3 regions of the Nocardia sp. NPDC056100 genome follow, and region 2 is predicted to be linked to each of the others. Evidence: riboswitches for the same ligand, from Rfam matches in the RefSeq annotation. Region 2 holds a riboswitch; each other region holds the start of a gene.
What was found. Region 2 has a riboswitch for S-adenosylmethionine ahead of ACFC0O_RS25680 (amino acid ABC transporter permease). Riboswitches for the same ligand answer to the same signal wherever they lie in the genome.
Positions count from the first base shown of each region.

Region 1: another riboswitch for S-adenosylmethionine. It lies ahead of ACFC0O_RS29650 (bifunctional o-acetylhomoserine/o-acetylserine sulfhydrylase); the one in region 2 lies ahead of ACFC0O_RS25680 (amino acid ABC transporter permease).
Region 3: another riboswitch for S-adenosylmethionine. It lies ahead of ACFC0O_RS22625 (rhodanese-like domain-containing protein); the one in region 2 lies ahead of ACFC0O_RS25680 (amino acid ABC transporter permease).

Region 1 covers NZ_JBHJVY010000003.1:1,730,469-1,732,723, forward strand. Annotated here, with positions in the region: gene ACFC0O_RS29650 (bifunctional o-acetylhomoserine/o-acetylserine sulfhydrylase) at 1-1,260, opposite strand, end outside; SAM riboswitch class IV at 1,356-1,466, opposite strand; gene ACFC0O_RS29655 (helix-turn-helix domain-containing protein) at 1,479-2,198, opposite strand.
Region 2 covers NZ_JBHJVY010000003.1:761,663-763,917, reverse strand. Annotated here, with positions in the region: gene ACFC0O_RS25685 (amino acid ABC transporter ATP-binding protein) at 1-86, opposite strand, end outside; gene ACFC0O_RS25680 (amino acid ABC transporter permease) at 83-964, opposite strand; SAM riboswitch class I at 975-1,066, opposite strand; gene ACFC0O_RS25675 (flavin reductase family protein) at 1,174-1,725, opposite strand; gene ACFC0O_RS25670 (hypothetical protein) at 1,889-2,255, opposite strand, start outside.
Region 3 covers NZ_JBHJVY010000003.1:89,129-91,383, reverse strand. Annotated here, with positions in the region: gene ACFC0O_RS22635 (FAD-dependent oxidoreductase) at 1-253, opposite strand, end outside; gene ACFC0O_RS22630 (hypothetical protein) at 543-980, shown strand; SAM riboswitch class IV at 1,041-1,156, shown strand; gene ACFC0O_RS22625 (rhodanese-like domain-containing protein) at 1,173-1,595, shown strand; gene ACFC0O_RS22620 (O-succinylhomoserine sulfhydrylase) at 1,592-2,255, shown strand, end outside.

The DNA of each region.
Region 1 (2,255 bases), 970 kb from region 2:
GGTGACGCCGGAAGCGAGCTGCTCCTCGGGCGTCAGCTGGGAGTGGGTGGTTGAGGCGGGGTGGATCACGAGCGAACGCACATCCCCGATGTTAGCGACATGGCTGTGCAGCACCAGAGCGTCCACGAACTTCTTGCCCGCATCGATTCCGCCGGCCAGCTCGAACGACACGATCGCGCCGACGCCCTTGGGTGCCAGTTGTTTGCCACGCTCGAACCAGGGTGAGTCGGAAAGCCCCGCGTAGTACACCTTCTCGACGCCCGGCTGCTGCGTCAGGAACTCCGCGACCGCCTGCGCGTTGGACACGTGCCGCTCCACCCGCAGGCTCAGCGTCTCGATGCCCTGGGCGATCAGGAACGCGTTGAACGGCGCCACGGCCGCACCCAGATCGCGCAGCAGCTGTACGCGCGCCTTGAGCGCGTACGCCGGTGCGCCCAGATCCGCGAAGACCACACCGTGGTAGCTGGGATCGGCGGTGGTGAAGCCTGGGAAACGCGAGTTGCCGTCGGCGTCGGTGACGGTCCAGTCGAAGGTGCCGCCGTCCACGATCACGCCCGCGACGGCTGAACCGTGCCCGCCCAGGTACTTGGTCGCCGAATGCACCACGATGTCCGCGCCGTGCGCGAGCGGCTGGATCAGGTACGGCGTGGCGACCGTGTTGTCCACGATCAGCGGCACACCGGCGGCGTGCGCGACGCCCGCGATGCCCGGGATATCCAGGATCGAGCTGCTCGGATTCGCGACGGTCTCGCCGTAGAACGCCTTGGTATTGGGCCGCACGGCCGCTTCCCACTGCGCCAGATCATCCGGATCGTCCACGAAACTGACCTCGATGCCCAGCTTGGGCAGCGAGTAGTGGAAGAGGTTGTAGGTGCCGCCGTACAGGTGCGGGCTGGACACGATGTGATCGCCCGCCTGCGCGAGGTTCAGGATCGCGTAGGTCTCCGCGGCCTGCCCGGAGGCCAGCAGCAGGGCCGCCACACCGCCCTCCAGCGCCGCGATGCGCTGCTCCACCACGTCCTGGGTGGGGTTCATGATGCGGGTGTAGATATTGCCCGGTTCGGCGAGCCCGAACAGCGCGGCGGCGTGATCGGTATCGCGGAACGCGTACGAGGTGGTCTGGTAGATCGGCAGGGCGCGCGCGCCGGTGGCGGCGTCGGGGGCTTGGCCGGAATGGACCTGCCTGGTCTCGAAGGACCAGTTGCTGGGATCCGTATCGCCGTTCGCGGGGGAGGCGGAGGGCGCGGTCGAGTCACTCATGTCGTGCTCCAGGTGGAAAGGTCGCCGGAATCGGCGGAGGCGGACGTTATCGGAAGGCGAATTGGCTTCGACAACAACACATCTCGGGTCCTCCTACAGTGCGCTTGCGCTCGGCCTTCGAGCGCCTGGTCTTCACCCGGAGCACCCCGCCGCTGCTGGAGGGTTGCCGATCAGCGAGCCGGGGCTTGGCGCTGATGCTCTTGACCTTGGCGCAGATTCTAACGGGGCGGCGCAATAGCCTCGGCGACGGGGAGGGCGCAGCTGCGAATGAACTCGTTGTAGGCGGCCATCACATTGGTGATGAGGTCGCGGGCCGACGCGGGGGTGGAGCAGTCCGGGAAATTCGAGTCCGCGTCGAACTCGCATTCCATGCCCACGCGCACGATGCCGTGCCAGGTGGTCGAAATGAGCCGCACCGGCATGGAATTGGGGTCCAGGCGCAGGCGTTCGGCCAGCACCGTGGTCATGGACAGGGTTTTGGTGTCGGCGGCGGCCAGGCTCTCGGCGCGGACGGTGGCATTGCTCAGTGAGATGCGCTGCATCTGCTGGAACCAGCGGAAGGGCGCGGGATTGTCGCCCTCGATGACCTGCTCGACGGTGGCCCGGAAGGCGTTGAGCAGGGCTTGCAGTTCATTGCCGGTGATCGGCTGCGCGCGCAGTTGCTCGGCCAGGGCCTTGCCCATGTCCTCGACCGGGGCGATGACGATCGCCTCTTTGCTGTCGAAGTAGCGGTTGATGGTGCGCGGTGAGACATCGGCCTCATCGGCGATCTGTTCCACGGTGGTCGCGTCGAATCCCTGCGTATCGCAGAGCCGCAGTGCCACATCGATGATCCGCGTCCGGGTCTGCTGCTTCTTGCGCTCGCGCAGGCCCGGGCGATGCCGCTCCAGGGTGTGCTGCTGCTGCGGGGAATCAGCGATCGTCGACGACTCGGCCATGCCCTCATTGTATAGCCGTCCGGTGTGATTGTGACGTTAACGGTCAACTGTCTGATT
Region 2 (2,255 bases):
CGCACCGCCAGATCCACCCCGCCGAGCACCTCGAGATCGCCGAAAGACTTTCGGATGCCGCGCAATTCGACGGCGTACTCGCTCATCGCTCGCTCCCCTTCGCGAAGTGGCGTTCGATGTAGTACTGCGCGACGTTCAGGATCGAGGTGAGCACGATGTACCAGACCGTCGCCACCATGAGCAGCGGCACCACCCGGCCATTGCGGCCGAAGATCACCTGCACCTGGTAGAACAGCTCCGCGATCGCCATCGTCGAGACGATCGAGGTGCCCTTGAACAGGCTGATCACCTCATTGGCCGCATTGGGCAGAATCCCGCGCATGGCCTGCGGCGCGATCACCCCGAAGAACTGCCTGCGCCAGGGCAATCCGAGCGATCTGGCCGCCTCCCACTGGCCCTGATCCACCGAAATGATGCCGGCGCGAATGATTTCCGCCGAATACGCGGCCTGATGCAATGCCAAACCGATGACGGCGGCGGTGAATCCGCTGATCACGCCATTCACATCGAAGGTGTAGAACGCCGGTCCGAACGGCACGCCCAGCGACAGCGTCTTGTACAGGTACGCGATATTGAACCAGAACAGCAATTGCACGATCAGCGGAATGGACCGGAACAACCAGATGTAGGCCCACGAAATGGCTTGCAGCACCGGATTTTTCGACAGCCGCCCGATCGCGAGCCAGACGCCGATGAAGAAGCCGAGCAGGGTGCCCCAGAACGTCAGCTCGATGGTCACCTTCAGTGCCGAGAGCACCGAGGCGGCCGTGATGTACTGCGCGAACGTGGACCAGTCCCAGCCCGGATTCACGGCCAGGCCGTGCGCGAACTGCGCGACCAGCAGCAGCGCGATGCCGCCGACGACCCAGCGCCAGGGATGGCGGGTGGGTGCGACGGTCAGCGCGCCGTCGTCATGATGTGCGTCCTCCTCCCGGGAATCGGGCGGCGCGGCAAGGGTACTCATGTGGATCTGTCCTCCATCGGTCCCGGCGGTAGCACCCGCACCCGATTCGGGGGGTTGCTGCGACTTCTACGAGCCAGGTCTCTCGGTCGCTCTGGATGGTGAGGATGACGTTACGAGCCGGTGCGGCGACTGTCTCCGGTCCGGATCAACGTGAATTCAATGGCGCGGCAGTATCTCTCGGCGGCTCCGCCGCACGCCGTCCCGGCCGGTCAGCTGGCGGCCTCGGTCAGTCCCGGCGGCGCGCCGTCGTGCAGCGAACGGAATCCGCTGCGGTGGAACACCAGCGGCTCGGTATCGGGATGCGCGGTCAGCCGGTGCACCCGCAAGAGCACCACCGCGTGATCGCCCGCCGGAACCTGTTCGTGCACAGAGGCTTCCAGCCAGGCGCTGGCGCCCGCGATGAACGCGGCATTGCCGTGCCCGCTGCGCAGCTCCACATCCCGGAACCGGTCACCGCTGCGCGAACTCAGACTGCGCGCCGCGGCCTGCTGCTCGGTGCCGAGCAGGCTCAGCCCCAGCAGCGACGCCTTCTCCAGCCGCGGCCAGGTCTCCGAGGAGTACTGCACGCACAGCGATACCAGCGGCGGATCCAGCGATACCGGCACGAAGGTGCTCACCACCATGCCGTGCGGCACCCCGCCGATCCGCGCGCAGACCGCCACCACTCCACTGGGGAAGTGCGCGAAGGTCTTTCGCAGATCCGCCCCATCCACCGTCGTGAGTGCGGCCGCATCGCCGCGAATCGAGGTCAGCTCACCCATCACCCCAGTGCACCACCGCGGGCGCACTCCGGACAGCATTGGATTCACGGAGATCGCAAGGAAATACGACGAACCCGCTCGGTCGTTCGACCGAGCGGGTTCGTCCATCCTCGCGGTGCCATCCATTCCGACCGGGACCATCGGCGGAACGGATGCGTCCGGACTACTTGGCGGGCTGCACCGAGGGCTGGTTGATGGTGGTGAAGTACTGCGCGGCAGCCAGAATCGCGACCGGGGCGGTCACGAACAGCTGGCCCGCCAGGGTGCCGAGGAACCCGATGACGCTCATGCCGACGATGCAGCCGAACACCGCGCCGCCCAGGGCGCCGAACATGGCAGTCAGCGCACCGGTCACGGTGGCCAGGGTGGCGCCGCCGATGAGGCAGCCGACGGCCGCGCCGCCGATGCCACCGACCAGGGTGCCGATGGTGGCGCCCATCGCGACGGTGTCCTTCAGGCGGTTCCAGGCCGCCTGCTCACGGTCGTAGTCGGTCTTCCACGGAGCCTGGTTCTCATAGGGCAGCGCGACC
Region 3 (2,255 bases), 670 kb from region 2:
AGTCGATATTGCCGAGCAGGCGGACCTGCGGCTTGTCGAGCACCTTGTGCAGGGCGGTGATGATGCCCTTGATGCGCGGGTGGTCGGGGGCCACGCCGTAGCGGATCAGGCCGAACGGCGCGGGCATCCGCTCGTACAGGTCGATGCTCACGTCGGCGTCGGATTTCATCAACGCGTCCGCCGCGTAGATTCCGGCCGGGCCGGCGCCCACGATCGCTATACGAAGCGGGCGGGTCGCTGCTTGTTCGGTCATTCTTGGCGCACCCTTTGGTTGAACTATCTTGCCGTCAAGTCTCAGCCGTCTTTCTTAGCTTAGGCTAAGTTGACGCCCTCGCTCCGGGGTGCCCTTCATTGGAATCCCCGAAGCTGCAGCGTTGCTGCGTGGTCCTGCTATTTCCGTTTTCGTCCGGAAATTCTGCTGATTCTATCGGTGGGCGGAAGCCCCCGCCCGCGCCGGTGCCGCGCGACTGTGCGGACGTCCAGCAGCCCGGAATGCCGGTGTCGCGACCGATGCCACCGCCGTGACCGGGCATGATCGAGTCATGGAACAAGGCGACGACCAGCAGATACCGATCGATCAGAGCAGTGCGCGCAGTCTGCTGCCGTTCCTGGTGGCGGCGGGCGTGCTGGTGCTGGTCATCATCGGAATCGTGGTGGCCGCCCTGGTTTCACCGGTTGAGAAGAATGTCACAGATTCGGACCGGCTCGACCTGGCCTCGCGCAAGTTCCTCCAATCCCGCAGCGCCACCGGCACACTGGACCCCCGCGTGGTCTGCGACGGATTCAGCGAGGAGCGCTCCCCGCTTGCCCCCGCCAAGGCGGGTGACGGCACCGCCTTCGACTTCGTGAAACTCACCGATCCGGCGGTGTCCGGCGATAAGGCCACCGCCCAGGTCACCTTCGATACGGCCGGGAAGGAATCAACCTCCACCTGGCACTTCACCCGTTCCGGCAGTCTGTGGCTGGTCTGCGATTCCTGATCCGCCGCGACACCCCGCACGGTTTGACAGGTAGCCCATTTTTCGGTCAATCTCATCCCAGGTCATGAGTACCAGCGCCAAGCCCCGGCTGGCTGGTCGGCAACCCTCCTCCGCGGCGGGGTGCTCCGGGTGACGACCTGGCCGCGCATCGGGCAACGGTGCGGCAAGTGCGGATTCACAGGAGGTCGACAAGTGAGCTACGCGGGCGATATCACGCCGAAGCAGGCGTGGGAGCTGTTGCGGGACAATCCGGATGCGGTGCTGGTAGATGTGCGCACCGAAGCCGAATGGCGTTTCGTCGGTGTCCCCGATACCAATGGCATCGGGCGGCCGACCGCGCTGATCGAATGGGTGGACACCAGCGGTACCCCCAATTCGCGCTTCACGGACCAACTTCAGCAGGCTCTGCGTGAGCGCGCCGCGGATTCGGAAGCGCCGGTGATCTTCATCTGTCGCTCCGGCCAGCGCTCCATCGGCGCGGCCACCGCCGCCACGGCGATCGGCATCTCCCCTTCTTTCAATGTCCTCGAGGGTTTCGAAGGCGCGCTGGACGCGCAGGGTCACCGCGGCAGCGAAGGCTGGCGCGCCGATGGGCTTCCGTGGAGGCAGTCATGATCACCGGTGGTTCGTTCGAGCGGCCGCTACCCGAGGGCGTCGGCCCGGCCACGCTGGGTGTGCGCGGTGGTACGCGCCGTTCCGGCTATGACGAGACCTCCGAGGCGCTGTTCCTGAACTCGGGTTTCGTCTACGAGAGCGCCGAGGCCGCCGAGGCCGCGTTCACCGGCGAGATCGAGCACTTCGTGTACTCGCGCTACGGCAATCCGACGGTCGCCATGTTCGAAGAGCGTCTGCGCCTGCTGGACGGCGCGGAGGCGTGCTTCGCCACCGCGAGCGGTATGTCCGCGGTGTTCACCGCGCTGGGCGCGCTGCTCGCCGCGGGTGATCGCCTGGTGGCCGCGCGCAGCCTGTTCGGCTCGTGTTTCGTGGTGGCCAATGAGATCCTGCCGCGCTGGGGCGTGGAGACCGTGTTCGTCGACGGTGAGGATCTGGCGCAGTGGGAAGAGGCGCTGTCGGTGCCGACCCAGGCCGTCTTCTTCGAAACCCCTTCCAACCCAATGCAATCGCTGGTCGATGTGCGCGCGGTCTGCGATCTCGCGCATAAGGCGGGCGCGAAGGTGGTGCTGGACAACGTCTTCGCCACCCCGCTGCTGCAGCGCGGTTTCGATCTCGGCGCTGATGTGCTGGTCTACTCCGGCACCAAGCACATCGACGGTC